DNA from 4 places in the Anoxynatronum sibiricum genome. Region 1 is predicted to be linked to each of the others. Evidence: riboswitches for the same ligand, from Rfam matches in the RefSeq annotation. Region 1 holds a riboswitch; each other region holds the start of a gene.

Region 1 (7,771 bases):
AGTGTACCGGATTCAGCGACCTGGGGAGCATTTATTCCTGCCTCCTTCATAAAAGCTGCATTGCCTGCCCTGATCCTTTGACCGTCAACCAGAGCTTCCACTCCTTTTCCTGGCGTCTCCCTGACTGCATCCACCTGGTGTGCGGCCGTATTCCCTCCCCATGCTTTTTGAATGGAAACTGAAATAGGATGCGTCGACTGGCTCTCTACCAGCGCAGCCATTTCCAGCAGATGAGGCTCGTCTATTCCCTCTTGCGGCAAAAGATGGCTCACTCTGAAAATCCCTTTGGTCAGTGTACCTGTTTTATCAAATATGATAGTATCCACTTGATTCAGTGCTTCCAGATAATTGCCGCCTTTCACAAGAATACCCTGGCTGGAAGCCCCTCCAATGCCACCGAAAAAACCAAGAGGAATGGAAATCACCAACGCGCAGGGGCAAGAAATGACGAGAAAGATCAGAGCGCGGTAAACCCAGTCACCGAATGTCGCGTCAGCCAGTAAGAGTGGCGGAATCACTGCCAGCATTACAGCAGCTCCCACCACCAGCGGGGTGTATATCTGTGCGAATTTGGTGATGAACTGTTCTGTGCGGGCCTTTCGACTTCCGGCAGTTTGAACCAGTTCCAGTATTTTGGAAACCGCTGAATGTTCGTAAGTGCGGTTCACTTTTATTGTTAGAGCTCCTGATTGATTCACAAATCCTCCCAGCACCTCATCACCTGAAGAAACGTCCCGTGGCAGCGACTCGCCTGTTAAGGCAGCTGTGTCCACCAGACTGATTCCCTTGACGATAACACCATCCATGGGGACTTTTTCACCCGGCTTCACCAGGATTAACTGGCCTTTATCTACCTGTTCAGGTTTAACTGTTTGAACACGGCCATCCTGTATAAGATGTGCCGTATCCGGCCGTATGTCCATTAGTGCAGCAATGGATTTTCTCGAGCGATGAACTGCCAGATCTTGAAAATACTCACCAACCTGATAAAAGAGCATCACAGCGACACCTTCAGGGTATTCACCAATGGCAAAAGCGCCAATGGTGGCAACACTCATGAGAAAGTTTTCATCAAAGACCCTGCCATTCATCAGGTTACGCCCTGCCCGCAACAGTACCCGACCTCCTGATAACACATAAGCCGCAAGATAAAGCGTCAGTGCAAGGTTTCCCTCCAGCTTAAATGTCCAGGGAGCTGCAAAAAGAAGAAAAGCAGCCGCCATCATTCCTTTTGTTTTCCATTGGTTATCGTCATCCGGAAACTCATGTGAATGATCTTCCTTTTGTTGATAATCTGAAGCTGGCACTATGCGGACATCAGGTTCGATGCGTTGAATCACAGATGCTGTTTCTTTGATTATTTCGTCTGTCCTGTCTTTTTCGAGAAAATACACTGTCAGTCTTTGGGTGACAAAATCCACCGTTGCATCAGCCACACCATTGATTTGGCTGATTTCTCTTTCCATACGGCCGGCACAATCTGCACAGCCAAGCCCTTTCAGACGGTAAGTTTCATGGGGATGTGAGTTCATCTGAGGTCATCTCCTTTGGTAAAGTTCGGTCATCAAGGTGGCTTAGATGAGCCAGGCCCTGATCAAAAATACGTCGGATGTGATCATCATCCATGGAATAGTACACGACTTTTCCTTCCTTGCGCGACTTAACAACACGATTCGTTCTCAGCATTTTCAGCTGGTGAGAGATGGCCGACTGGGTCATTCCCAGTACGATGGAGAGATCGCAGACACACAACTCCTTCAGATTCAGAGCATACAAAATTTTTAAACGGGTGGCATCTCCAAAAACTTTGAAAAATACGGCCATTGCCTGTGCATGTTCATCGGCAATCATCTGATCTTCAACTTCACTTACCGCTTCTTCATGAATGATATTGCAGCCGCAGCGGTCTTTATCAATGGCATCACTCATCATATGACTTCGCCTCCTCTATATATGAATACTTGCTCATATGTTTAATTTAATGATACACCTTACACCGCCATGTTGTCAAGATTTCTTTTTTCTGATACTTCGTCAAATGGAAAACACGCACATAAAAGCGTCCGTTCCAAGCATGCTCGGAACAGACGCTTTTATTAATCCACTGTAACTCCGCTGCAGACAGCTTTGCTTATCGGCTAATCTTTTTAGGGCAGAAGCGATCCGATTAACACCTGTTTCAATGACAGTTGCTTCCACAGCCCGGGCGACCACTTTTCAGTTTCTTTCATCCACCGGTAATTCGGTGAACAACGTCAATCATCAATGGTACAGACGCTCTGTTGGTGGTATGGTTGATGTGCCGATTACTGGGATGCACTGAGATGATACAGGTGTCGCGGCCGACCTCCCGTATCATAGCGAATATCCAGTTCAAGAAAGCCTGTTTTCACCAGATACTCCAGGTAACGCCTGGCAGTGACGCGGGCAACACCAATTTCATCAGCTACCTGGGTGGCGTCCACCGGCTTCCGCCGGTTTAGAAGGTGTTCTTTTATGGTTGCCAGGGTTTTGGGATGAATCCCTTTTTCATAGTTCGTTGCTAATTCCGTCTCTGATCGGGAGATGATCAGACGATCGATGTCATCCTGAGAAACCAGCCGGGTATTCTCCAATGTTTTTTTCCGTAACCGGTAATTTTCCAACGCCTGTTTCAACCGCTTAAATTCGAAGGGCTTGACAAGGTAATCAAAGGCACCCAGTTTCAGCACCTCACCAATATGAGCAGGATCCTGAGAGGCAGTAACAAGAATCACGTCAATGGTCCAGTTTTGATTCCTGATCTTTTTCAGTAGCTGAAGCCCATTACTTCGGGGCATGTAAATATCAAGTATGATAAGATCGACAGTTTCTTTTTCAAGCATTTCCATCGCCTGTTCTCCGTTTCGGGCTATGGTTGCAACCCGAAAACCCTCTACAGAGTTGACATACCGGTGATTGATTTCTGCCACCATTGGATCGTCTTCAACAATCATGACACGAATCATTGATCCTCCCCCTCATTTTCCCTGACAGCAGGCCATTGTTTGGGCAGTCTCACCCAAAAAGTGGTTCCATTTCCTGTTTTCGACTGAACCCGAATAGTTCCATGAAGTGTTCCAACCACCTGATTGACAAGAAAAAGGCCCGTTCCCCTGTCTCCTTCACGGGTGGAAAATCCCCGATTGAAAATCTTTTCCTGTATGTCACATGACATGCCTTCTCCATTGTCCACCACCTGAAGCATGATGGCATGATCTGTTTCCTGAATACTCAGTGTCACCTGCCCGTTTTCCCGCTGATTCAGAGCGTCAAAAGCATTGTTCAGGAGGTTTCCGATGATGGTGACCAATGCATTGCTGCTAATGCGTCCCTGCAGAACAGACAGTTGACTGGCAGGGTCAACCATCATGGTTAACCCCGACTCTCTCGCCGCACTGAATCGCCCGATGATCAGCGCCGCCACGGCAGGTTCTTTAATGTGACGAATGACCTGACTGGTGATCTGCTGCTGGCTTTCTGTCTCCTCCAGTATATACTTCTCGGCGAGATCATAATTTTTCAGCTGCAGCAATCCCAACAGCACATGCATCTTGCTCATGAACTCATGGGTGTTGGCACGCAGAGAATCCACCAGCATCCGGGCACCTGTGAGCTGTTCAGCAAGAGTGGTCAATTCATCCCGGAGACGAAAACTGGATATCACACCCACAATTTCATTTTTGGCGTTTGTGATGGGAATGCGGTTGACCATAATGGGAACACCGTTCATGACATCCTGAATATCAAGCTCTGCCTGCCCGGTTTTCAATACCCGGGGCATTTTGGACTCAGGCATAATTTCACCGATGTGCATCCCTTCCTGTTTATCCGGAGAGATACTCAACATTGTTCGTGCCGCTTCGTTGATCATGGAAACATTTCCATCTGCATCAATAGCCATTACACCTTCTTTAATGGCTTTCAGAATCCCATTGCGCTCCTTTAACAGTTTTGAGATTTCGTAGGGTTCCAACCCCAGCAGAATTTTCTTCAGGTGCTTTGCCATCCAAATGGAGCCCAAGTGGCCCAATACTAGTCCAATTAAAGCAAAGCGATAGACCTGCCATCGCATTTCTGCCGTCGCCTGTTCGATGTTGCGATTCAGCGTGCCCACCGCCACCATACCAAGGCGATGGCCTGCAGGGTGGATAATGGGAGTCAGCGCCCTGGTGGAGATTCCCAGCGTTCCCTGTGCCACCGAAATATATTCGCTTCCTTCCTGCAGCACGGGCCCCTCATCGCCGCCTGCAAAAGGCTTCAGCAGCTGTTCAGGATTGGGATGGGAGTAGCGAATCCCCTCAATATTCGTTACCGTGATAAATTGTACATCGCGACTGCTGCTTCGAATCACTTTCATCAAGGGATCAATGGTTTCTTCAGGATGTGCTGTTTCAAATGCGCCAATCACCGTTGGCATGCGGGCAACAATACGGGCTGTATTGAGAACATTGTTTTCCACTTCTTTTAACAGGCTGGCTTCCATGGTTTTGAGAAACCCATAGCTGACACTCAGAACACTCAACGTCACAATAAAAGCAGAAAAGAACATGATTTTGGCCTGCAGGCTGATTTCTCTGCGCTGTCTATGCGTTTTCATACGTACCACATCATCCTTCCGGTAGTCCGGCCCGGTGCTGTTCCTGTAATTTGATTTATTTTATCACATAGTTGCCTTCTGGTCGACTTGCCTCTCTGCAATCAACGGCATGATACCGCCGGGTATCAACGTCTGCTCGTTGACAAGCCACCACCCCTTCGGTATAATCAGCAGTAAGCGTTATCACCAACCAGCGCTTAAGTCTCCGAGTTTTTGCGTCTACCGCGCTCAGCGCCATGACCAAAAACCATTAAGGTATTGCCGGAAACAGCGATGCCTCCCACTGTGGAAAGGAGCCGAAAAATCACCAAAACTCCCTTTCTGCATTTTCAGCTTCAGGGAGTTTTTTTGTTTCGTGGTTCCATGTAGTTGACTACTTTGACAAAGGGGCGTATTCATGGATAATCTCATACAGGGAACCCGGGATGCCGTTCATCTGCTCATCAGAATGGACCCGGAATTCCTAGAAATTGTCGGCCTGTCTCTCTTTGTTTCACTGACTGCCACTTTTTTGGCAGGCATTGTGGCAATCCCCTTTGGCCTTACCATCGGTATCAAAGAATTTCCTGGTAAAAAAATGCTGGTTCGATTGATTTATACGCTAATGAGCATGCCGCCGGTGGTCATTGGGCTGGTCATTTTTCTGTTACTGCTTCGCAGCGGCCCTTTGGGGCAATTTCGCCTCAACTTTACCCCCACGGCCATGATCATTGCCCAGTTTTGCCTGGTGACACCCATTATCACCGGTGTTGTGTTTAATGGCACCAAAGAAAGAGGCAGCGAGATCAGAGACCTTGCCAAAACCATGGGGGCTTCTCCTTCTCAAACACTCTGGCTGCTCATTCGAGAATTGCGTATCAATATCATGTCGGCTGTTGTCACCGGGTATGGCCGGGCTATTTCTGAGGTGGGGGCTGTCATGGTGGTGGGTGGAAATATTCGGGGGCACACCCGGGTCATGACCACCACCATTGCCATGCTTCGCAATATGGGAGAGTATTCCCTGGCCATCGCCACCGGCATTGTGCTGCTGCTGATTTCTTTCATCATCAATTCACTGCTGTATCATTGGCAACAGGAGCGATAACATGCATCTTTTCATCGAACACCTCACCAAAAGCTATGATGAAAAAAAGGTGCTGGATATCTCCCGGTTGGAGATTGACAGTGGCTGTTTTTGGGGAATCATCGGCCCCAACGGTTCCGGAAAAAGCACCCTGCTTAAAATCATCTCTTCCCTGACAGCACCCTGTCAGAGTCGGATTTTATACGATGGTCTGCCTCTGAATGACCGATTACTTCTTGACATGACTTTGGTTTTCCAAAAGCCTTACCTGTTACGCACTTCTGTTTTTCAAAACATAGCGTACCCGCTGCAGCTGCGCCATGTTCCCGCGCAGCAACTTAAAGAGCAAGTGGAGGAAATGCTGACATGCTTTCAAATTGAACATTTGCGAGATCAAAAAGCCTGGACACTTTCAGGTGGCGAGGCTCAGAAAGTGGCTTTGGCCAGGGCCCTTGTTTTCAAGCCCCGGTTGATCATGCTGGATGAGCCCACTGCCAATATTGACCCCACTTCTATTCTGCTTCTTGAAAAACAGATTCGCATCCACTACGAAGCCTATCACCCCACGGTGTTAATGGTCACCCATAACCTGCAACAGACAAAACGCATGTGTGACCAGGTAGCCTTTTTGTATGAGGGTACTCTTCAGGATGCCGGCCCCCTTGAAAAAGTCTTTGGCAGTCACGCACACCCTCTGGTGCATTCTTTTATCCAGCAGGGTTTAATTTAATCAGACTCTGAACTCAACGCTGACACAGCGGCCAATCAGCTTTAATTGCTTCTCAGTGACAGCTGTGGGTACTTCCCCTGAACTTCCGGTGGATAACAGAATTTTTTTCTGCTGATCTTTCGAAAGTTTGCGAATCATTTTTTGGCCGTTTACTTCGATGACATGGATTTTACCATTGATGATTTCAGTTGTTTCACAGACCATTACCAGATCGTCCTTAAAAATTCGCAGGGACTGTAATTGGCCGTCTGCCACCTGAAAAAATCGAACTCTCTCCCAGGGAACTCCCTCTATTTTTTTGCCCAATACCGGCAGTTCTTTTTGCGCCACTATTTTCCCTGTTGCCAGATTTTCTACAGGGAAACGCCTGATGATATGGGCCAGGGCATCAGTCCACTGATCATTGGGTTCGATGGAAAGGGAGGCATCCCGTTTCACCGCCTGATTTCTGGTTGACCGATTGTTTTCAGTTTCACGGTCATCCTCGTTCTCCCCAGAGTCCCGACGAAGATGGGACCCCTGCTGCAATACATCCGTCTCTTCTCCCAACACCTGTAAAATACGCTGGGCTGCCTGTTCTTGGATCACTTTCCTGCCCGACTCCACCTGTTTGATATAGTTTTCAGCCAAGCCACATTTTTTTGCCAGCATTTTTTCAGTCATGCCGGCACGCAAACGCGCTTTTCGAATGGCTTCTGCAATTGGATTCATCTTTTCACTTCCTCTCAGTCATCATCTTTTTTGCTTTTCACGATGAATCTATTTTCCTGATCATCTATTATAACATGACTTATCATTCCGGTACCACGTTGGCCAGTATTGCGCGGTGTTTATGTTGTTCAATGAGCCTATTCAGGAAACCCTGCTGGTCCCGGCGATTTTCTGAGAAAGCCTTTGTTTATTTGATTTTAGGGTATCTATTACCGGAACAAATGAACTGATCACACATGTTGAAACGAGGTGTTCCCCATGTCTGCAGGTGATTCTCTTTATGATTTACTGATGCGTCCGCTGGAAAAAAGGCTGCTTGAAAAAGTTCGGCGGTCTTTGATGGTCCGCCCCAGAGGGATGGTGCTTGAAATTGGTGTGGGTACTGGTGCCAATTTGCCCTACTACCGTTATGAGTATATTGATCATCTTGATCTTCTCGACCTGACCATTGGCGAAAAAGTACGTCGTCACCATTACCCCGACCACCTGCCGCTGCGCTTTTTGGAAGGACAGGCCGAAGCATTGCCTTTCGCCGATGAGTCTTATGATTTTGTTGTCGTTTCGCTGGTGCTCTGCTCTGTCACTGATGTCATGGGCAGCCTTGCAGAAATTTTTCGAGTATTAAAGCCTGGCGGTCGGTTCATTT
Region 2 (7,771 bases), 120 kb from region 1:
TTACCGGTAACATTGGAAAGCCCGGCTCCGGCGTGAATCCTCTTCGCGGTCAAAACAACGTGCAGGGAGCTTGTGACATGGGTGCACTGCCCAATGTCTTCACCGGCTATCAGCCTGTCGGCAACCCTGGCGCTCTTGAAAAATTTGAAAAGGCCTGGGGTGTCACACTTTCAGACAAGGCGGGGCTAACGGTGACCGAGACGTTTAAAGCCATTGAGGAAGACCGGGTGAAGATGCTTTATATCTTCGGAGAGAATCCCATGATTTCTGATCCGGATACCCATCATGCCGAGCACGCCCTTCAAAAGACCTTCCTGGTAGTACAGGACCTGTTCCTCACTGAAACTGCTGAGTTGGCCGACGTGGTATTGCCGGCAGCATCTTTCGCTGAGAAAGATGGGACTTTCGTTAACACCGAAAGAAGAGTGCAACGGGTTCGAAAAGCTGTGAACCCACCAGGAGAAGCAAAACCCGACTGGGTAGTCTTTATGGATCTGATGAATCGTTTGGGCTACGAGAAAAAATACAATGACGCTGAAGAAATCTTTGAAGAAATTCGCAAGGTAACCCCCCAATATGCCGGTATTACCTATGACCGCATCAAAGGGAGAGGCATCCAGTGGCCTTGCCCCACCACCGATCATCCGGGCACACCTGTGCTTCACATTGGCAAACCCGCCCGGGGCGCTGGTCTGCTGAAGCCTGTTGAGTTCGTTGAATCAGGAGAGCTGGGGGATGAAGAGTACCCGCTGGTGATGACCACCGGCCGCATCCTTTATCAGTATCACACCCGTACCATGACCGGCAAAACAGAAGGTATTAACAATATGGCGCCGGAAGTATACGTGGAAGTGAACCCTGAATTGGCGGCAGCCAAAGGCATTGAAGATGGTGCCATGGTTAAGATTACATCCCGTCGCGGTTTTGTCACCATGAAAGCAAAAGTGACCGACAGAGTGGAAAAGGGTGTTCTCTTCATACCCTTCCATTGGGAAAGTGGCGCGAATGTGCTGACTAACGGTGAAGTGCTTGACCAGTACTGCAAGATCCCAGGCCTAAAAGTGACAGGGGTTAACCTGGAAAAAATGGCGTAAGCCGTCACACACAAGACTATAAAAACCCGGTTTCTCAAGTAATGAGAAACCGGGTTTTGTGTGCCGCGATCTTTTCAAAAGGTGATTTTAGAGTACTCAGCTCAGTTCAGTCGAAACATCAACCACCCCAGGGCTGGCTCATGTAGTCTTCCATCAAACGCTGGTGTTCTTCCTTGAACAGTTTTTCATGGCCCTGTTCCCATAAAGCCAAAGTGTGGAACAGTTTTTTGGCACTGGGATCATCGGTGTTGTCAGCTGCATTCTGGTAAAATTCAGCAAAATCTTTTTCCATTAAATAGGCAGTGCGCAGCACACTCATGTCAGGTACCATGCTTTCAGTCACCTGCTGGTCAAGCAGTTCATTCTCTGCACGATCGGCAAAAATATTTTTTTCCCGGTCAAGATCAAAGTCTACCTCTTTAAAAGTCTGATGCTTTTCAAAATGCTCCAGTTGTTCCTTCAGGTACTCGTAATGGTCCATTTCAACGTCTGCCAGTCGCAATAACATGTCTTTTGCACTGGCCAGGCTTACTTTTTCAGATTGATGGCGGAAAAAATCCACACCTTGCAATTCCCGCTCCATGGCATAGCGGATGATGTTTTGATAATTCTGTTTCATTTAAACGCCTCCCCGTTAAAATCTTAACACTATTATACCATATTTATACCACAAAATGTCGGCGAATAAACCGGATTCTGGTATAATAATCATAGTAGTACACAGGGAGGGTCACAAATGAATCTCGAACAGCAAAACGTCAAGCATACCTGTTCCATCATGCGAATCCAGCAGGAAGGCCCGTTGGCAAGGCCCGTTGCCATCGAAACCAGTGATGAAGTCATCATGGAAAAGCCCCTGACAATCTTTTTAAATGAGCAGGAGTGGATCACACTCTTAAGTTCAGGTACGGCCATGGAATATCTGGCAGTGGGATTTTTATACTCTGAAGGGATTTTACTCCGAAGAGAAGACTTGCTCAACTATTACCTCGATAGCGATGAAGGTAAATTTCACGTTCAGCTGAAAGAAAATCCAGAGTTAAAAACTCGATTAAAAGGCAAGCGAGCTGTTACCACCGGCTGCGGAAAAGGTACTGTCTTTTTCGACGTGCTGGATGCTCTGACGACTCAGCCCATTAAGAACCAATACAAGATCCCGTTTGATGTGATACTGCAACTGTCTTCTGCTTTTCAAAAACGATCCATTCTGTTTCAGGAAACTGGGGGAGTGCATGCCTGTGCATTATGTGACATCTCAGGCATTCAACTTTTTCATGAAGACGTGGGCCGTCATAATGCACTGGATAAGGTTGTTGGTGAGGCTTTGATCAAGGATATTTCGGTAGATGAAAAGTGGCTGATTACCAGTGGCCGCCTTTCTTCGGAAATGGTGATAAAAACAGCGCGTTACGGTATTGCGACGCTTATTTCCAGATCGGCCCCCACCAATCTGGCGGTGGAACTGGCGACACAGTTGAATATGACCCTCATTGGATTTGCGCGGGGGAACCGCATGAATATTTACACAGGCAGGGAAAGGGTTTTCATTAAAGGGGAAGAGTGATATAATCAACTTAAATGAATGATCAGAATTTTTTCCGAGTTGTTTTTTTCTAAGGGAATGCATTCCTATGAAGAACAACCGTCGGGTACTGGGAGAAATCCCCGTGCCTCCCGTGATGGAAAGGAAAAAAGCCCCGCAGGGAGCCTCCTTACCATCGGCTCCTTTTTTGTATTGCATCAGAGAGAAATGCTAAGAGACAGGAGGATCATGTATGGCAGATCGATACAGTCGCCACATCACGTATATGCGTATTTCGGTGACAGACTTATGCAATATGCGCTGTCAATACTGCATGCCGGAAGAAGGTGTTGAAAAGCGCACCCATGAAGATCTTTTGTCATTTGAAGAAATCGTTTCCATTGTGAAAGCCAGTGTACCTCTGGGTATCCGAAAAATTCGCATCACTGGTGGTGAGCCGTTGGTACGCAATGGGATTGTTTCGCTGGTGGAACAGTTAAGGCAAATCAATGGTATCGAAGAAATTGCCATGACGACCAATGGGACACTGCTGAAATCAATGGCCAAACCATTGAAGGAGGCAGGTTTAAATCGTTTTAATATAAGCATTGACTCGCTGAAGGAAAACCGCTATCGTGAGATTACCCGTGGCGGGCGCCTGTCTGATGTTCTTGAAGGAATTGAAACCGTTCTTTCGCTGGGAATGACACCACTAAAGCTGAATACGGTGGTGATAGGAGGTCTTAATGATGATGAAGTCAAAGACTTTACATCACTAACGATCAATGAACACATCGATGTTCGATTCATAGAACTGATGCCGGTGGGACAAGCCAGCCAGTGGGCAGAAAATAGGTTCATATCCAATGATGTACTGCTGGAAAAGCTGGGATTTTTGCTTACAGAACAGCGGGAAAATGGAAGTCCAGCCCAGTATTATCGCTTGCCGGGTGCCCTGGGACGAGTGGGATTTATTAATCCCATCAGTCATCATTTCTGTCATGAATGCAACCGCATTCGCCTTACCAGCGACGGCCGGTTGAAACCCTGCCTTCACAGCAATGATGAAATTGATCTTCGTTCGGTATTGCATCAGCCTGCAAGTCAAATCACCAAAGTCATTGCCCAGGCCATTGATCGCAAACCGGAAAGACATCAGTTAGATCTAGATGAGCGCTGTACCAGCCGTAATATGTGTCAGATTGGTGGTTGATACCTTCTGAGAAACGCAGCCACCTGAAGCCCACATGTTTCATGATGGGCTTTTCTGTTGGAGAGAATAGGTGACTTATACGAATGACAGTGCGTTGACCCTTCCCATGCAAACCGATATAATGAAGTGAGACGGTCACAGGGAGCCGGAAGATTTCCTCATGAGTTCCGGCAAAAAAAGGCAGAGGTGAACATTTTGATTGAGCAAGCATTGGAGAAGGCACTGAAACAGATAGTGGGAGAACCGGCTTTGCGTTGTCAGGAGCCCATGAAAGCACATACTTCCTTTCAAATAGGCGGTCCTGCTGATTATCTGGCAGAACCCGGCACAGAAGCCCAGTTGGCTGGTCTTCTATCCCTTTGCCAGGAGAGCGGTGTTCCTGTCATGGTCATTGGAAACGGCAGCAACATGCTGGTTTCAGACACAGGCATCAGGGGCGTGGTGATCAAAATAGGCAAAAAGATGAATCGTGTCACCGTTCATGGACAACAGGTCAATGCACAGGCAGGGGCGACTCTTTCCAGTCTGTCACGCACATTATTACAGCAATCTCTGGCAGGGTTTGAGTTCGCTGCCGGCATCCCCGGAACACTGGGGGGAGCACTGGCCATGAATGCAGGTGCCTATGGCGGCGAAATGAAAGACATCCTGGTGAATTGCCGGGTGATGAACTCCCGAGGCATTATTCAAACTCTCACGCTTGATGAAATGCACATGGGATATCGATCCAGTCGTGTGCAGAAGACGGGAGAAATCATCTTATCGGCCAATCTCGCGCTGAAGTCAGGAGTATACAGGCAAATTAAGTTTATGATGGATGATTACTGGCAGCGACGCGTCACACGACAACCTTATTATCTGCCCAGTGGCGGTAGTGTTTTCAAGAGGCCTGAAGGGTATTTTGCAGGAAAGCTGATTGAAGATTGTCAGTTAAAAGGCGTGGCTGTGGGTGGTGCCATGGTGTCAGAACTTCATGCCGGCTTTATTGTTAACACAGGAGATGCGACAGCAGCAGATGTCGTTAATCTGATGAACCTGATCTGCAAGCGGGTGAAAGAAACCCACGGCGTCGATTTGGAAGCGGAACTGAGAGTAATTGGTGCATAGACAGGATGGTGAAACAATGAAGTTTGTTATTATCACAGGGCTTTCAGGAGCCGGAAAAAGCCTCACGGTAAAGTGCATGGAAGATCTTGGCTTTTATTGCGTTGATAATTTGCCTCCCGTACTGATCCCACGGTTCGCCGAATTGTGTGAAAAAACCAGAGGAAGCATCGATAAAATAGCACTGGTGATGGATATTCGGGGGGGGCTTTTTTTCGATGACTTATTCATTAGTCTTGATGCCTTCCGGGACCAGGGACATGATTACGAAATATTGTTTCTGGATGCAAGTGATGAAACGCTCATTAAGCGCTATAAAGAAACACGGCGCAGCCATCCCCTTTCACGTGATGGCGCCATAGGTGCAGGCATACGGTTGGAACGACAAAAATTACAACAATTAAAAGAAATGGCCGTCACAATTCTTGACACCAGCCGACTGAATCCAACCCAGCTGAAAGAAGAGCTGCGGCACCTCTATTTGGAAGGTGGCGAACGGAACCATTTTATGATTTCTCTCATCACCTTTGGATTCAAACATGGAATTCCGCTGGATTCAGATTTGATTTTTGATGTTCGTTTCCTGCCGAATCCTTTCTATGAAGAAGAATTGAAATCTTTAACAGGTCTTGACCAACGAGTCAGAAGCTATGTGCTTGACAACGAAACAGCCGTTGATTTTCTGGAGCACCTGGAAAACATGATGCTCTTTCTTATTCCCAACTATATTCGGGAAGGTAAGCATCAGCTGGTGGTGGGAGTTGGATGCACCGGCGGCAGACACCGGTCGGTGTCCATTGCCCTTGCGCTTGCCAATTACCTGCAACAACATGGGTATCGGGTAATTCTGGAACACCGGGACATTGAATAAGGTGACATCATGAAATGGATTTACTGGCTAAAACCGGGGTTGCAAATGAAAAGATGGCTATTGTTGGGGCTGGCGGGAATTGTGATGATCTCGGCAGCACTGGCATATTTTTGGCGTGCCATGGAACTGAACCTGCCCGGCGCGACGGCAGTGGCCGCCGGACTGACCGGGCTTCTACTATTGATACTGTCGTTGCATCAGGGAATCCTTTCCCTCATGCGAAATCTGGACCGGATTCCCAGAACAGAAACAGTCCAGTCAGAACATGACCGATTGGTGCAAATGGTATATGACCGGCAAGTTCTCTCCAAAGGACGCCGCATTGTTGTCATTGGCGGAGGTACCGGGCTGTCTGTATTGCTTCGGGGTATGAAACAGGTAACCACCAACATTTCTGCCATCGTCACTGTTGCCGATGATGGCGGTGGATCCGGTGTTTTAAGAGAAGATCTGGGAATGCTGCCACCCGGAGATATTCGCAGCTGCCTGTTGGCGCTGGCAGAAATGGAACCCACCATGGAAGCGTTGCTGCAGTACCGATTTACTGAAGGTGTGCTGAAAGGACAGAGCTTCGGAAACCTTTTTGTTGCCTCCATGAATGGTATTAGTGACAGCTTTGAAGAAGCAGTCAAAAAAATGGGTGAAGTGTTGGCAGTAAAAGGACAGGTGCTTCCTGTCACACTGGAAGATTTGACACTCTACGCTCAGCTAAAAAACGGCAAAGTGATTAAAGGAGAATCCAATATTCCATTAAAATGCCAGGAAGAAAACAGCCCCATCGATTTTGTATTTATTCGCCCCAGAAAACCGGCTGCGTTGCCGGAAGTACTCACAGCCATTGATGGCGCAGAAGCCATTGTGCTGGGACCCGGCAGTCTCTATACAAGCATCATCCCCAACCTTCTGGTGAGTGCGGTCACAGAGCGCATTAACCAGTCGAAGGCCGTGAAAATCTATTTACCCAACCTGATGACCCAACCGGGAGAAACCGACAGGTATGCAGTGGTAGACCATGTGGAAGCGCTGATGAGCAACACTGGTCTGGCACATCTGGATTACGTGCTGGCCAATGCCCAGAAGGTTCCGCAAGCCATTGTAGACAAGTATCGGCTGGAGGGAGCAGAAATGGTGCTGCCAAATGCTGAAGATCATCAGCGTCTGAAAGAAAGCGATATTCAGCTAATGGAAGTAAATGCAGTGGATATCCGCAAAGAATACGTCCGCCACGATGCACTGACCATCTCCAGAATAATACATGATCAACTGATTCCTGAAAAGCACAGAGCAACTTTATTGCACAAAACAGCCGCTCATTAGGGCGGCTTTTCAGCGTGGCACACCGCCGTTGAACATGCCAGCCGGTTGTGATAAAGTTATGGTTAAGAAAAAACACAGGGATGATCGCATGCGATATGAAACAAGCGCCGGCGGTGTGGTGTTTTTTGGAAATGCCATCCTGCTGCTGAAAAAATACAACGGTGACTGGGTACTGCCCAAGGGAAAAGTAGAACCCCTGGAAACCACCCGCGCTACAGCCATTCGGGAAGTGGCTGAAGAGTCAGGTGTGAAAGCAGATGTGCTTCGATACCTGGGAGCAATACATTATGTCTATCAGGCCAGTTGGGCCAGAAATGAGAATATCTACAAAACCGTCCACTGGTTTCTTATGCAATCACGCACCATGCGTTGTTTTCCACAGCGAAGTGAAGGGTTTGTGGAAGCCCGGTTTGTTCACATGGATCGGGTGCTTGAAATCGTTAAATACACAGATGAACGTAAAATGGTTCAGAAAGGGCTGGAGCAACTGGAGCGACTTGGCAAAAAAGTCAAATAATGATCAGAGAGGATTCCACCAACATGTCTTTTTCCACAGATACCAAAGAAGAACTGGCAAGAATTATACCTGAAGATCGGTGCTGCCAGCTTGCTGAGTTATCGGCTCTCATTCGAATGGCAGGTATGCTGGA
Region 3 (7,771 bases), on a different contig from region 1:
CCAGATCAGGTGTTTTTCGGGCGGTTTGAAAAAGCGCCAAACCTGAGTAAAAAAGCAGTGCTCCTAAGGCTCCAAAGGGGATCACCATCTCCAGATGGGGTGATGCAAACAACAGTGCAATCACTATCAAAACAAATCCTGATATGATATTGGATCCACCTGTACGGGCACCAAATCTGTACTGAGCCGCTAAACCGCCTGCCCCATGACACATGGGGAAGCCTCCAAAAGGGACTGAAAACAAACACATGGCACTCATACTATAAAGAAGCTGCTTTTCCTGAACTTGGCGGTCCAATAAATCGCTGATGAGTAATGAAGTGGCTAAAACGGCATTTCCAAGAGTGAGAGGAATCTGCGGCAAAGACGCTTTCGTGAACCCGCTGATAAAAGAAGGAAAGTCAGGCAATGTTAAAGCTGGGAGGCGCATGAGTGTAACCGGAGGTGGTCCAAAACGAAAAAGGCCGACAATAATTCCCAGTAGAAAAACCATCAGAGCTGAAACATCCAGATGCCTTGAAAATCGATAGTAGAAAATGATGCCCATTGCCAAGGCACCGAGAATGAAATCATACCTCATCATCACCATGGCCTGCCTCATCAGGGTCAGAGCGAGCGCCAGTTGAATACCGCGGATTAAAGCGATGGGAATACTTCTTTTGATGAAGTCCATGGCGCCGGTGAGAGCGATGAGCAGCAGCACCAGTCCCATACCGATTCCTGCACCTGCAATTTCGGCAGCGGACAATCTTTCTGTAAGGGCAATCACACCAATGGCTTTCATAGGTTCAACAGGCATTGGTAATTTGTAATGGATTCCGGTGAAGAGATAAGCAATACCGAAGAACAGCAACATGACAGCCAAATTCATATCAGTTGCAACGGAAACGCCAATAACAATGGGGAGTAGTGTTCCAAAATCTCCCAGTGCGCCTGCAGCTTCTTCCATATTGAAACGAAAATCTTTTTCCATAAGCGTTATCACCTTCGATGCATAAAGATGGTAGTTCGATTAAACGGGTGGTAGTCTTGCCGTTGAGGTTGATTACCAAAGACGACGTTTTAGGATTGATCTTTGAAGCAAATGATATTCCTGTAAATATCCAAACAAAGAGGCTCTTAATCATTAATTTCCTGGTGAACCACCGTTGATTCAAAGAGAAACGATGCGATTAGAATAAATTGAGGGTATTAATTTTAAGATCAAAATGCATAAAAAAAATAACGACTAGATTAAATGAGAAAGCACGGCACATTTGCAAAAGGTTCAAGCCTTCACCATGAAGCTTGTTTAAACCACATTCTTGACAGAACATAGGGCATACTCTATACTTAACCTCAGGGAATCGTTTTCCTCAAAATGCAAAGATAAACATAACGAAGATGTTGTAACATCAGCAAACAATGGAATCGCCTCCGAGCTTAAGTCCCTAATGGCAGTTGCCTATGGGATCAAGCCGATAGGGTAATGTTGGAAACGGCGTTGCCTCCCAGTGGAAAGGAGATGTGTGGCTGAAGTGCAATCACCAGGCACCCCTTTGGGTGTTTTTTATTTCGATGTTCTTCAGCTGCAGTAACGGACTTAACCAGAAAGGGTGTGATCTCCCAACGATTAAACCAAGGAACTTGATTTTCAGTTAATGATCACTTAAAAAGTGAATACAGGCCAGAAATGATTCGCCTACAAAAGGAGATGAGAAAATGACATTGACGAGACGCAGCTTGTTCATCATGTTGCTCATTTTGATGGTTGCTTTAACAACAGCCTGTGGAGGAACTCAGGAACCAGCTCCACCGGAAGAACCGGCACCAGCTGAAACGCAGCCATCCGCTGAAGAAGCGACAGAGACTTCTGAAACGGATGGTGATTATCCTGAACTAACGAACACAGAGATGATTTTATCCACCACCACCAGTACTGAAAACAGCGGTTTGCTGGATTTTATTCTGCCGGATTTTGAATCAACCTATGAAATTGATGTGAAAGTGGTAGCTGTTGGTTCAGGTGCAGCACTACAGATGGGAGCTGATGGTGAGGCTGATGTACTGCTGGCTCATGCCAAGGCCCGGGAAGAAGAGCTGGTGGCAGATGGCCATGGCCTGGAGCGATTTGATGTGATGTATAATGATTTTATCATTGTCGGCCCTCCTGACGACCCCGCTGGTTTAATGGATGCAGCCGCTGGTGATGTGCTGGCTGGCTTAACACTGATCAGTGAGAAGGAAGGTACCTTTGTTTCCAGAGGTGACGATTCTGGCACACATATCATGGAAGTGAATTTATGGAAGGAAATTGGTTTAGAGGAGCCTGATGCCAGTTGGTATATTTCTGCCGGTCAGGGCATGGGAGACGTGATCCAAATGGCCAATGAGCTGGAAGGCTACACGCTGACTGACAGAGCCACCTATCTCTCCATGCTGGGAAGTATCGATCTGGTGATAGCTGTGGAAGGTGACCCAAAACTATTCAATCAATATGGCGTTATTGCAGTGAATCCTGACAAGGGAGATCATATTAACTATGCCGCTGCAGCCCGATTTGTCGATTGGATTTTGTCTTCTGAGACACAGGAACTCATCTCCCAGTTTGGTGTGGAAGAGTTCGGAGCGCCTCTCTTTTTTCCCAATGCCCAATAAGTGAGGAACAGCGCTTAACCGATTTTAAAACACCCGATTCCGGCCTCGACAGCTGGATCGGGTGTTAATCATCTAAAAAACAATCGTGAATCAGTCAGGAAATGCTTTGGCGCGTGCGCTGCATGCTGGCATGAAACAGATAACGTCCGGTAACTCCGCCTACCACAAGCAGTCCACCGAAAATGGTCCACATGCCTGGGGCCTCGCCCACAATGAGCAGAACCCAAAGGGGATTGAATAATGGTTCGATGACTGGGATTAAGGCACTCTCCATGGCACTGATATGCTTCACTGCAGTTGCGTAGAACACGTAAGCCAGCCCCAGCTGCAGCGTGCCCAACAGCAGCAGACCCAGCCAACTCATGGCGGAGGGCATTGATTGAAACATAAAAGGTAGCGTCACAATACCCGCCAGAAGATTACCCAGCAGAACAGACTCCATGGGGCGGGCATTTTTTTGCTTTCTCAGCAGAAGCACCATAACTGCAAAACTGATGCCGGTGAACATACCTAAAAGATTACCCCAGAAACTGGTAAAGCTTACATCATCCAGGAAAAAGAGCACCATGCCCACCATAACCAGTAAAATGGCAGCCCAATCAATGCGGGTTACTTTTTCCTTAAGAACAAAATAACTGAAAAGGCCGATATAAATGGGTGAAGTAAATTGAAGCAGGGCAGCATTCGCTGCTGTTGTGAGACGTGTAGAGGTGACAAAGAAGATCATGACGCAGGCATAGGCAACGGCAGCACCTACCTGAACTTTTGACCAGGTAAAGACAGGCTTTTTCAAGAAAAAGAAAATAACCACAGCTGCTATGAAGCTGCGCATGCCGGCAATGGCCAGAGGGTTCCAGTCCACCAGTTTGATCAAAACCCCTCCCAGGCTCCACAGAAAAGCGGCAGCCATCATTTGGTAACGTGCTTTTGTATCATTTGTCATATCAGCACCCCTTGCTAATCTCCTTTGACCATCAATACACGATAATCCTTTTAACAGCATAAATCAAAGCCCTGGAGATGACAACCGTTTGAAGTGATTATTTCAATTGAAAAATAGTTGATGATTTTTCTTTTGTGAAAACAGGTAGTTTGAAAGGCTGTTGAAATCTAATGCCTGTTCGTTGACATTATTTCTTAAGAAGTGTACATTTGGGATAACACCCGCCGCGCCCTGAAATGCGCACTAAGGCGGGTTGTTTTTCGAACAAGCAGAAAGATCATTATGTATGACATTTTGAGATGATGTTAAAGGAGTTTGGAAGCAATGAAAACGACAGAAACAGCAGGCGGATCAGCGGTGCAGTCCATTGACCGGACCTTTCATATTATAGAAGTGCTTGCAGAGAAGCCGGATGGACTGGGATTGACGGAACTGGGTAAACGGGTGGGGCTTCATAAAAGCACCGTGCATCGACTGTTATTGGCGCTGATCCACCATGGATATGTGGAGCAGGATTCCGGCTCTTCTGTTTACCGGTTGTCTCTCAAAATGTATGAGATAGGCAGCAAAATCATTGATGATCTCGCTTTGAACGAGGTTGCCAGACCACTATTATCTGCCCTGAAGGAATCTGTGAATGAAGTGGTGCATCTGGTGATTCGCGATGACATTGAAATTATGTATATTGACAAGGTGGAAGCTGACAATAAGATCCGTATGCACTCCCGCATTGGGGCGCGTTCTCCCCTATACTGTACTTCTGCGGGAAAAGCCATGATGGCCTTTTTGCCGGAACAGGAGATTGTCTCCATTTGGGAACGTAGCCATATCCAAAAACTCACCATATATACCATCACCGACTTGGAAAAAATGAGAGAAGAATTGAATCAAGTCAAAAATCGGGGTTATGCCATTGATAACGAAGAAAATGAGCTGGGAATTCGCTGTGTGGGGGCACCCATCTTTAATTATCGTGACGAAGTGATCGGGGCCATCAGTATTTCGGGGCCAACCCTTCGGGTAACGCCTGAAAGAGTAGCTGCTTTTGGTGAAGCAGTAATGGCAACAGGCCGCTTGATCTCCCAAAAGATAGGGCACCGTGTTAAATAGTCAATGTTACCCATAAAAGGGTATGACCAAATGAGATGAAAGCTTTAGAAAATTTGTGATAGATGAACTCAACTGCACTTTCAGTGCAGTTTTTTCATGCCTGAAACCTGTAAAGCATCTAAATAACGGGAAAACGTTGATCCACTATCAGAAAAGTGCCATATTTTGAAATGATGACTATAATGAAGAAATATGGAGAAATCAAAAGAATAATGTACCTAATAATCTGTAACCGTCAATGAAGCACTTGAAATTCTGGAAAAACATCGCTATGATTAGTCTATAAAACGAAACGATGGTTCACAATACGAAACTGGGGAGTGGATTAAATATGGTGACTTTGGAGCACGTAGGCATCTGCAGTCTGGATACACGAAAACTGAAAGACTGGTACGTCAATCTTTTCTCTTTCCGGATTGTTTACGATAATCAAAAGGAGATGCCCACCTACTTTTTGGCAATGGAAGACAACAGCATGCTAGAAATTTATCCTGCTGAAACTGATGCCAAAACTACCGACAACAAGTATCGAGGGATTCGACATCTGGCTTTTGGTACAGATCAGATTGAAGAAGCGTATCAAAAACTACTGGATCACCAGGTTGAAATCATTGAGCCGCTGAAAGCAAATGATAAAGGCGTTAAAACCGTCTTCTTCAGAGACCTGGAAGGAAACATTATTCATTTCATTCAACGTCCGAAGAGCTTGGTGTAACTGCATGACAATCGGAAGTTTAAAAGGCTGATTCAAAGAGTGTTGACGAAATGAAGATAGTGCGTTAAAATGTTGTTAACCGGTACACAAACCCGGTACACAGATGGAAAGCAGGAAAATGTATGTCATGGGCGAAGAAAAAAGTGACCATCAAAATGGTTGCAGACCAGGCGAACGTCTCAAAAACAACCATCTCCCGCTATCTTAACGGAAAGTATGAGTTCATGTCGGAGGAAACCCGGGAGCGGATTGAGAAAGCTATCGAAGCATTAAACTACCACCCCAATCAAATAGCCAGAGGATTAAAGTCAAAAAAGAGTGGTACCATTGGAATGATCGTTGCTGATATCACAACACCATTTTCATCAATTCTGGTCAAAGGTGTCAATGATATTTGCCTTGGTGAAGGGTACCAACTAATGATTGCCAACAGCGACGAAGATCCCAGAAAAGAAGAGGAATATATTAGGTCGATGCTCACCAGGCAAATCGAAGGGCTGGTGATTAATTCAACTGGCTACAATGATGATTTGATTCAACAGCTTCGAAATGAAGGCATTTTTGTCACTTATGCAGAAAGAAGACCTTTAAATGGTCAGATAGACACAGTCACCATCGATAACGAGCATATTATCAAATATGTACTTGATAAACTCTATGGCTCTGGATTTGAAGAAGTTGCATTTTTCAGCCAGACTATCAATAAGAATGCCACCCGTCAGATTCGTAAAGAGATTTTTCAACGAATGACCTGTGAACGTGGCGGTGATGCTGAGGCTCTTTTCTTTCAGATAGACCAGGAAGCATTTTCTTATGACAAAGCGATTATGGGTTATCTCCAAGAGAATCCCCAACGGTCAAAAGCAGTGATAACAGGTAATGGCGTTGCTATGCTTGATTTTTTAAGGGCTTGCCGACGTCAAAATATTGAAATACCTGACCAGGTTGGTTTGTGTGGTTTTGACGACTGGGGATGGACAGAGTTAGTTGGTGCCGGTATTTCGGCGATTGCACAGCCTACTTACGAAATTGGTGCCAGAGCTGCGGAAATACTTATTGGACGTATTCATTCAGGCATTGATTATAAGGATCCCATTGAGATCGAACTGAAAGCTCAGTTTGTTGAAAGGGGTTCGACGCAGATCATTCTTAAGTGACGATAGGGGCATTTCGAAAAAATGCCTTGACGTTTGTTTAGTGAACCGGTAAACGAAACTGATACATAAAAGTTGCGTGAATACCATTCGAATATGAAAAAGGATGGCGATAGTGAGAGGAGTGGCGAATTTGCTGAAAGAGAAGCTGATTCTTAATGCACTGGCTTTTAAGGATGCTAACTCTGGAATCGTCGAGCAGCATCGACTGCTTGATTGGATTTTATCCAAAGGATACAGACGTCTGGAGATTAGACGTGAGTATATGAGAAATCCATCGCAGGAGATCGCCTTAATAGCAGAAAGTAACCAGAAAGCTCAACTGGAGTTGCATTATTCAGTAGCTGACAAGCTTTTTCAGGATACTTACATTGACCAGTCACTTATTCAGGACTACATGGCTGAAGCAAAGATGTTAAATGCCAAAAGTATCACTTTTTATTTAGGCGATTACCGGGCGCTGTCGGTCAAAGACAAAGTTTTTCTTCAAGGGTTATGCAACGGATCATTAGCTGTTTTAATCGAAAATGACCAATCGCTGTCAGGTGGAAAAGCTGACAAGATTGAAGAACTGTTAATGATTTGCCATGAGAATAATATTAAGCTGCAAATGACATTTGACATTGGCAACTGGATATGGACAGGAGAAGATGCAGAAAAAAATGCACTGAAGCTGAAGCCCTATGTTTCGAATATCCATGTGAAAGATGTGATGATCAAAGATGGTTGTTTTTCATCTACACAGTTAGACGGTGGGATTGTCGACTGGAAGTATTTCTTGAAATTTTTCAATGGAAAAAATTTCATTTTGGAGTATCCCTGTGGGATGGAACCTTTCGATTGCATTGAACATGCTTACCAGTTGATTAATGAAGCAATGATCGAAAGTCAGTGAAAAAGAATGAGTAATTAAATAATGATTGAAGCATATGAAATGGAGGAGGTAGACCAATGAACCTGAAAGTACGCTATTCACATCACCCTGAAGATGCAAAGCATTATACGACTGAAGAGTTGCGCAATCATTTCTTAATGGAAAACGTTTTTTTGCCAGACGACATTCAATTGATCTACAGTCATGTTGATCGCATTATTTTTGGAGGTGCCATGCCCGTCGAAGAAACGGTGGTGCTTGAAGCTGGAAAAGAACTGGGTGTCAGCTATTTTCTTGCACGCAGAGAGCTGGGAATAATCAATATAGGCGGACCAGGA
Region 4 (7,771 bases), on a different contig from region 1:
AATTTCAGTCCATCCACGCCAAACAGGAAGGAAGCAGCGAATCGCGCCACCTCCTTCAACTGTCATGGTCCATCAACTCAGCACCTATCGTTTACGGCGCATCCTTCACCATCATTCTCATTGATTCCTGATGCCGTTTCACTTGGAAAATCCGAACACGCCTTTAACAATCCCTCCGTTGGTGCCGACCCACAAATGGCCATCAGGTGATTCTGTCACCGTCCAAATACTGTCAAAAGAAGCCAAAGGAAGGATGTTTTCAGAATGATTCACCGTGATGGTGCCATTGAGACTTCGATGATACAAACCACTTTGAGTGGTTCCGATCCAAATTCCATTTCCACTTTTGTCAGGATATATGAGCCGTATGCTGTCTTCATCAGTCAGATGTGGCAGCAGTTCCCGGTCGCTGTGATAGATGGTTCGATTCCCTCGCGGGTCTATATAGTCGTTTTTTCCGAACCGGGAAATCCAAACGCCACCCTGAAGGTCAGGTGCAATTTCTCGAATCCAGCTGCCTGAGAACTCGCCCGAATCATTAGAGTACACTGTTATTTCACCGCTTCGATTTCTGTAAGCATAGCCACCCTGATACCCCGCTTCAGTCTCTTTTGGGTAGAAACCCATCCACAATCCGCCCTGATCATCAGGGGTCAGTACCGTCACTGAGCTGGCTGGCAATGATTCATCTGTCATCAGCTGCCAATCACCGCCTGCCGAACGATATAATGGTCCTGCTGCCGTTCCAAACCACATGCCGCCCCGGGAATCCTGTGCAATGGCCTGGGCAAAGTCAGTTCCTGTGGGTAAGGCATCGGCACTGGTGTATACCTGCCATTCTTCCCCTTTTTTCTCCACAATTCCCATTCCAGACTCAGGACTTCCACCAACAAACCATACACCGCCGCTGGCATCAACGGCAATATCATAGACAGTATCGTGGGGCAATGGGCTGTTCTGCTGATTGAAAAGGGTCCAGCCCCCAGCGGCATGACGGTAAGCTGCTCCACCGCCATTGGTTCCCACCCAGAGACCTCCCTGCTGATCAGTGGAGATGACCCTCACGCTGGCCCAGGGGAGCCCCTCTCCGGTATCATTTCGATGGCTTTCCCAAGTGTACCCTGGGGTACGTTCCATGGAAGGTAATCCCGCGGAAGCATTGCTCGTTGCCATGGGCAGCTCATCCGCCTGCAAATCTTTTTCCAACGGCTCTTCATACTCACCTGTGCCCACCACGATGCAGTCAACCCACTTGGTCCACATGGACTCATTTTCTTCCACATACAACCGCAGCGGTCCATATTCATTATTGTGCACATACCCTTCACTGTGAGCATGCGGTACCAGCGGGTATCCGTTAAGTGCGTATCCAAGAAGTACTTCTTTCCTTTCTCCCCGGCTGTTCACCATGCCATTCATCACATCATTGGTCACCTGCAGCTGATTGTAGCCAGGCCCTGCGTACACTCGAATCCCACTGGGAACGCTGACACCGTCAGTCAGTTCCACCACTTCTTTGATCAGATTCCAGAGCACCAGTCCTTCCACTTCAGCAGTGCCGGAAATCACATCACGTATGATATGCTCATCCAGAGCCTGAAGCTGTCTCAAACTAAAAGTGCGGGGTTCTTTCACCTGTGAACCGGTGATCCGAAGAACAGGAATGTCCAGATACTGTGTGTACATGCCCACGTTGTGTTTCCAGCTGTCACCCGCTGCTGCAGTCACTTTGATCTCAGTCACATTGCGGACCATTTTGCCACTGTTCTGGTCACCTTTTTCTGTCTGGCCCATCACCAGGCGCAAGGGACCGCCACCATTATCAACTGTCGACACATAGCCTTCAGAAGTGTCATCCGGCACCAAAGGCGTTTCATTTTTGCCGTAGGCCAGCAGTACCAATAGATTATTGGCGCCGCTGGCTTCATTAATGTAGTCTCTTTTACCAATCTCTTCCAGCAGGAAGGTGCGGCTATAGCCGTCGGCAGCCACCACTGTCACCTCATTGGCTCCCGCCGTCAAGCCAACTTCCTGTCGAAGATATTCATAGAGATCAATTCCCCGATATGTTTCCCTGGTTTGATGATTGTTTCTATCAACGATTGCGTAGTCTGCCATGGTGATATATTGCTGCATCAGCTCCAGTTCAGCCAGTGTGATGACAGTTGCCTGCCTGACACCAGTCCCGGTGAAAGAAATGGTTTCATCTGCATACTGGTCATATGGCATGGATAGATGCGCCCAGTGATCTTTCTCCACCTGCACCCTGATACTGATAATCTGGTCAAGATGATGCCCGGATCTCCCTTGTTGCGATTGACCAAAAATCACCTTCAGTGGACCGCCTTGATTATGAATGGAGCCACCTTGATAACCATCACTTTCAGCGGTTTCAACCAGTGGATATCCATTTTTCCCAAAAGCAAGCAGCGGATGGAGGTTGTTGGAACCATTGACTTCATTAAAGTAGTCTTTTTTTAATATGTCTGCCAGCGTCACCGTCAGCGTTTCGCCGACCACATTCTCGAAGGTGACCGTCCCCATGGTTCCTGGCAGTCCGATTTTTTCGAACAACAGCTGACCAAGCCCAATCCCTTCATAAAGATCAGAAACCAGATCCTTCTGATCATCATCTTGAGTGACGTAATAAGCTTTCACCCGTGAAGCATCCCTTTCTCTGGGAGTGCCACCATATACCAACTCTTCTACTTTGGACAGATTCATTTTTTCTGATGATACCTTCACACCTTCCTCATCAACCACTTCCAGACTCAACGACCACTCATTCAGCTGTGTGTATGGAGCTGTCTGGTGGGTGGTATGATCCGCAGGATCCCCGATTATCACTCTTTTGGCAAGCTTCACCTGATGAGATCCATTGGTGTGGTCATAGCTTCGCTTGCCAAAAATAATGCGTAACGGTCCGTCAGCATTCCGAAGGCCTGAGTTGTGCCCTTCATCTGATGGATGCAGTACATAGGGGTATCCATCGAATCCATACGCCACCATGACTGGGTATCCACTCTTTAACGCCGGCACATTGCTTCCGTCGAACTCACCATCGCCCTGATCCAGGGCATCCTTTTCATAGTACCCCCATCGGTCATGGTGCTTCAAGTCACCCACAGTCACCGGCGGAATCTGGTAATAATCCGCCGCAATAAAGGTGACCGGTGTGGCTTCATCAATGTTTTCATCCATTCCGGAAGCCAGCAACAGGTCCCAAAGGGGTATTCCTTTATACGTATTGTAATACCAATAGTGTTCACTATTGGACAAACTGTATTCCTTTTCAAGGTGCAGGGCCGCCATTGATTCCAGCTCTGCCACTGTGTAGTTCACTTCTTTTCCAAGCCCACTGCCCGACAGGGCAAATATATTATTTGTCAGCTTTGGATCATTGTAAGGAGGCACTGCATGCTCAAAGCCTGGTCGGGTATTCTCCTCCACATAAAGATACGCCACATTGGTGAAAGCCACCGGCTTTTCTCCAGGCGCCGGATGATAAACAAGTTTAAAACATCCATTATCATTGGCTGCGACGGCCTGGTAACCGGCATCTGTCCGCTCATAAACCAGTGGTACTTCGTTAATGCCATAAGCCACCATCATTCCCCGCTGTTGGTCTCTAATTTCATCAAGGGTGAAAGAAGCAATGATTCTCCGGTTCACATCCCTAAAAACCACTTTACCAAGATTCTCTCGCAACGTTACAAAATGATCCAACAGATGCGCCACCCGAACGCCTTCATATTGATTAGAACGAAGAACACCATTCATCATTTCCTGATATGTATCCCGATGGATGCCGGCGATTTCTTCTTCAATTTGTCGCAGAGACAAAGCCCGGTAAGACTCCACTCCTGGGCCTTCAATGGTCATGGTGGCTCCTGTAATTGAATCAATATGATAAGGGGCACCTTCGTAGGAAATGTGCCGGTAGGGACTGTTTCCAAATGCGCCCGCCGATGCAGCCGGCATCGACCCTGTTGAGGCAGCCGGCCGTTCCTCACCCACAACGATGCGCCTCAGGTCGCGGATGAAATTCATCTGATTAATGTCATTGACTTTTCCGGATTCCTGACCCAAATACAAACGGGGGCCCTCCCCGTCAAGGTCTGCTGTTGACAGGGCTTTTTCTGACCAGGTCACAGGAGCTTTCAGTTCATTCCCCGGCACATCCAACAGTTCTGTCCGAAAGCTGCCAATCACGGGAGTCACTTTCACAGCACTCCCTGGCGTCATGTCTGGATGGACCGACAATGCCATTAATTCATCCACCGTCCAGGTTCGTTTAAACCCATCGGCTGCAATGAAAGTAACCTTTTGTGCCCCGCCCCCCTTAAATCCAGCTTCCTCCAGCAGTAAAAACAGGTCAAACCCTTTGACCTGCCAAATTTTATGGAAGTTGAAATTGTTATTGGAAGAAAAAATACGTTCTACCATCTGAGGATGATTGATGTTTTGCCAGTCAGACTGGGTTAGCGTCACCTCACGCTCCACCCCTGTTCCGGTGATGACAAGAGATCCAGATGCTGCGTTGGCTCGAAGAACTTCCACAGGAAAACCCACCAGCAGTGAAGTCAGGACCAGTGCCATGGTCAAGATCAAGGCAATAAGTTGTTTGGAAAGATTTCTTTTCATGGGATTCATGACGGCACCTCACTTTTATTGTCCAACACCCGACAATCACAGAGGAATGCCGAGTGTTGTTGCCAATGATTCACACTAGTTGATTAATAGAGGGTTTTAAAAATCACCGTGGCTGCTTCTGCCCTATTGACTGTTTTGACAGGCTCAAAGCTTTCTCCTATAAAATCGCGAAAGACTCCCTGAGCTTCCAACCAGGCCACTTGATGAGCTGCCCAGGCTGGCACCGCCTCTTTATCTGCGTAATCAGACTTTTCCATGACAAATTTAGCCATACGCTGCTGTTCCACCACACCGGTTTCAACGGCTGCTTTGCCAGTAACAACTGCCAGCTCCTGGCGGCTGATCACCCGGTCTGGTTTGAAGGTGCCATCTGGATAACCGCTGAAAATCCCAGCTTCGACAGCTGCCTGTACATGGGACGCAAACCAGTCACTTTCCTTCACATCTGAAAAACCGCCCCGGTAAGCTGCGGTTTCATGCCCCAACGCTTTAACCATGATGGTGGCAATTTGTGCCCGTGTCAAGTTTTCGGCAGGTGCAAAGCGCCCATCTCCCATACCTGAAACGACTCCTTTGTTCACCAGTCCTTCAATGGCCGTTGTCGCATAGGCAAATGTTGGAGTAATGTCTGTGAAACTGATGGCAGGACTCTCATCGCCGCTCTCTTCAAGTTCCATTTCAGGCGTTTCATCTTCTGCCTCTTCTGCAGCCTCAGTTGCTTCTGATGTTTTAGCTTCTTCATTCTCTGAAGCAGCTAAAGCAGCATCAACATCAATGCGCTCAATCATCTTGAAAACCGTTCCAAACTCCCCTTCTTCCTTCTGTTTGCGATACACCGTGATTTCCTGAGTTGCTGGATTGTCATCTTCATCAGCCATTACACCATCCACCTCATAGGCCAGAACGAACTGAAGTGCTTCGTCCAACACATCCTCCAAGGGTTGTGGTTCAATGGGATAACCATCAGAAGCTGCGAAAGAAACCAGTCCTGTCACAGCCGTCACACCAGCTGCCTCAGTAAGTACGTATGCCAGACTGACACCCTTCACTTCAGCTGTTTTTTCGCCGGCCCGGCTGTTATACACATAGGCTTCGTTAATCTGGGCTTCAGCAGGCATTGCCTTTAAATCATCAATGGAAAGCTGAAGCACCTCTGGCACTCCTGTACCTCTGATTTCAACCGCATAATCCTGTTTGTCCAGCGCAAATGTTGTTAAGGGTGAAAAAAGCAGCAATACTACCAGTAACCACGTCATCCATCTGCATTTACCATTCATCATTTCTGTCATCATAATCGCTCCTTTCAAATGACTGCCCTCGGCAGCTAAGTTTCTTCTCACAAGCGTCTAAACTTTTTTGCAGAAGCTTGCGCGCACTTAAATTCCAAAGACACATTCACCTATCATCCAAGAAAAAAATGTTCATGTTGGTGATGTCTCCGGTGTATTAATTCCCTGATTTTTTCTTCAAAGTATTTAATAAGGACGAACTCGTTCAGCCTTCAACAAACTCCTGATGCGGAAAAATTCCATTGTACATGGCACACCTCACAATCAACTTCATCGCAAGCTTCACTTGACTGATCATGGTATCTCTTGATTTTTTTCAGAATCTTCCTGTCATTATTTTTAACTACTTTCTTGTGAAACATCTTAATTGACTATGTATCAACATGCAGATTTTTTTAGATGATACCTCCTTCCGATGGATTCCAACATGCCCTATCTTAATGCGAGCAATAAAAAAACGCCCGAAAGAAGGCGCTTATATCCATTGCATTTGCAACAGCTCTCCTTTTCTGAAGGGGAGGCAACACCGTTTCCGGTGGTACCCAATGGTCTGATCTCATAGGCAACGCCCTTAGAAATTCAGACTCGGAGGTAACGATGACCATCATCGTTTTATCTATATGTTTTTAAATGCATATCGAAATTCAAGAAAAACCTTGCAGGTTCAGTATAGTTCACTGTGAAACGTCTGTCAACCTAATTTATTGCTTCGCCGATCTGCTAAATTACGTCATTTCCTCCCTTTAAACAAGTAAGCCGGCATTTCGAATAGATTAGTTGATGTTTCTCTTTTCAATTAACTAATTGCATCGTTATGCATTTAGAAATATACCGTCTCGAGTTATTATGCATCACGCTGCAATCAAGGTATTAAATAAAGAGATTTTTGCCCATCTTCATTTCCAAATCCTGCAATAATTGCTCGTCCAGCACCTTCGGTCAGCCAATCGGCAAAACATCGGGCGTCCTGAACATTCACATTGGGGAATCGTTCAGGATTGACAACAATTAGAAAATAATGATTCATCAACAGCGCATCATTCAATGTTTCTCCAGAAAAAACAGTCATGGACTCCTGGCAAGGTGTCTGCCAGTAGGTTGCCGAATCAGTAAGTGTGTAGGCGTTTTTTTCCGTAGCCAGCTGCAGTGCCTCCACATTTCCCATCACTGTCGGCGTCTTGATATACCAGGGTTCCACTGGCTTTACGCCTGCCAGCTCCCAGATTTTCATTTCGCGAAGATGTGTTCCTGATCGGTCACCCCTGCTTACAAAAGGTTTTTGGGTCAGTGCGATTTGCTGGAAAAGTCCTGTGATACCTGCCTCACTGCGAATATTACACAGCCGGGCAGGATCTGACTTCGGTCCTACCAGTTGGAAAGAATTACTCATGAGATGGCGGCGCTCTATTCCCCACTCTTCTTCCATAAATAGTTGCTCCTGATCCGGGGCATGAACCAACACCAGGTCAACTCGACCCTTCCGTGCAATGTCGAGAGCTCTACCGCTGCCGGCAGCAATATGGCGTACCAGCATGCCAGTCTCCAAATAGTAGGCCTGTTCCAATATATCCACCAGGCCTGCTTCAACAGGGCTAATGGTTGACGCCATCAGCAGCAAATGATCGCCAACTCTTTGAGGCTGTTCATTGTAGGATTCTGATAAATCATCTCCAACTGAAGTTAACAAATCAGTCAGCTGATCATCAATTTCCTGCTTTAAGTGATCATATTGATAAAGCAGGCGCTTTCCTTTTTCAGTAATGGTGGTACCGCCTCCCTCTGCACCTCCCACCTGTTTGATCACCAGTTCTACCCCCAGTGCATTTTCA

The links. Region 1 has a riboswitch for molybdenum cofactor ahead of AAIG11_RS01135 (ABC transporter permease). Riboswitches for the same ligand answer to the same signal wherever they lie in the genome.
Region 2: linked by a shared signal. The riboswitch ahead of moaA (GTP 3',8-cyclase MoaA) and the one ahead of AAIG11_RS01135 (ABC transporter permease) in region 1 are both predicted to bind molybdenum cofactor.
Region 3: linked by a shared signal. The riboswitch ahead of AAIG11_RS04365 (ABC transporter substrate-binding protein) and the one ahead of AAIG11_RS01135 (ABC transporter permease) in region 1 are both predicted to bind molybdenum cofactor.
Region 4: linked by a shared signal. The riboswitch ahead of AAIG11_RS04220 (S-layer homology domain-containing protein) and the one ahead of AAIG11_RS01135 (ABC transporter permease) in region 1 are both predicted to bind molybdenum cofactor.

The regions. Positions count from the first base shown of each region.
Region 1 covers NZ_JBCITM010000001.1:258,467-266,237, reverse strand. Annotated here, with positions in the region: gene AAIG11_RS01155 (heavy metal translocating P-type ATPase) at 1-1,532, opposite strand, end outside; gene AAIG11_RS01150 (ArsR/SmtB family transcription factor) at 1,513-1,932, opposite strand; gene AAIG11_RS01145 (response regulator) at 2,307-2,987, opposite strand; gene AAIG11_RS01140 (ATP-binding protein) at 2,984-4,618, opposite strand; molybdenum cofactor riboswitch at 4,810-4,930, shown strand; gene AAIG11_RS01135 (ABC transporter permease) at 5,016-5,705, shown strand; gene AAIG11_RS01130 (ATP-binding cassette domain-containing protein) at 5,707-6,414, shown strand; gene AAIG11_RS01125 (helix-turn-helix domain-containing protein) at 6,415-7,125, opposite strand; gene AAIG11_RS01120 (class I SAM-dependent methyltransferase) at 7,384-7,771, shown strand, end outside.
Region 2 covers NZ_JBCITM010000001.1:374,220-381,990, forward strand. Annotated here, with positions in the region: gene fdhF (formate dehydrogenase subunit alpha) at 1-1,094, shown strand, start outside; gene AAIG11_RS01645 (ferritin-like domain-containing protein) at 1,213-1,713, opposite strand; gene fdhD (formate dehydrogenase accessory sulfurtransferase FdhD) at 1,831-2,658, shown strand; molybdenum cofactor riboswitch at 2,679-2,800, shown strand; gene moaA (GTP 3',8-cyclase MoaA) at 2,870-3,829, shown strand; gene murB (UDP-N-acetylmuramate dehydrogenase) at 4,016-4,936, shown strand; gene rapZ (RNase adapter RapZ) at 4,953-5,804, shown strand; gene AAIG11_RS01670 (gluconeogenesis factor YvcK family protein) at 5,850-7,121, shown strand; gene AAIG11_RS01675 (NUDIX hydrolase) at 7,210-7,638, shown strand; gene whiA (DNA-binding protein WhiA) at 7,638-7,771, shown strand, end outside.
Region 3 covers NZ_JBCITM010000003.1:147,447-155,217, forward strand. Annotated here, with positions in the region: gene AAIG11_RS04360 (putative sulfate/molybdate transporter) at 1-973, opposite strand, end outside; molybdenum cofactor riboswitch at 1,403-1,520, shown strand; gene AAIG11_RS04365 (ABC transporter substrate-binding protein) at 1,702-2,637, shown strand; gene AAIG11_RS04370 (DMT family transporter) at 2,732-3,580, opposite strand; gene AAIG11_RS04375 (IclR family transcriptional regulator) at 3,905-4,690, shown strand; gene AAIG11_RS04380 (VOC family protein) at 4,986-5,405, shown strand; gene AAIG11_RS04385 (LacI family DNA-binding transcriptional regulator) at 5,528-6,562, shown strand; gene AAIG11_RS04390 (sugar phosphate isomerase/epimerase family protein) at 6,693-7,454, shown strand; gene kduI (5-dehydro-4-deoxy-D-glucuronate isomerase) at 7,517-7,771, shown strand, end outside.
Region 4 covers NZ_JBCITM010000003.1:110,940-118,710, reverse strand. Annotated here, with positions in the region: gene AAIG11_RS04225 (two-component regulator propeller domain-containing protein) at 139-4,653, opposite strand; gene AAIG11_RS04220 (S-layer homology domain-containing protein) at 4,737-5,942, opposite strand; molybdenum cofactor riboswitch at 6,428-6,545, opposite strand; gene AAIG11_RS04215 (substrate-binding domain-containing protein) at 6,805-7,771, opposite strand, start outside.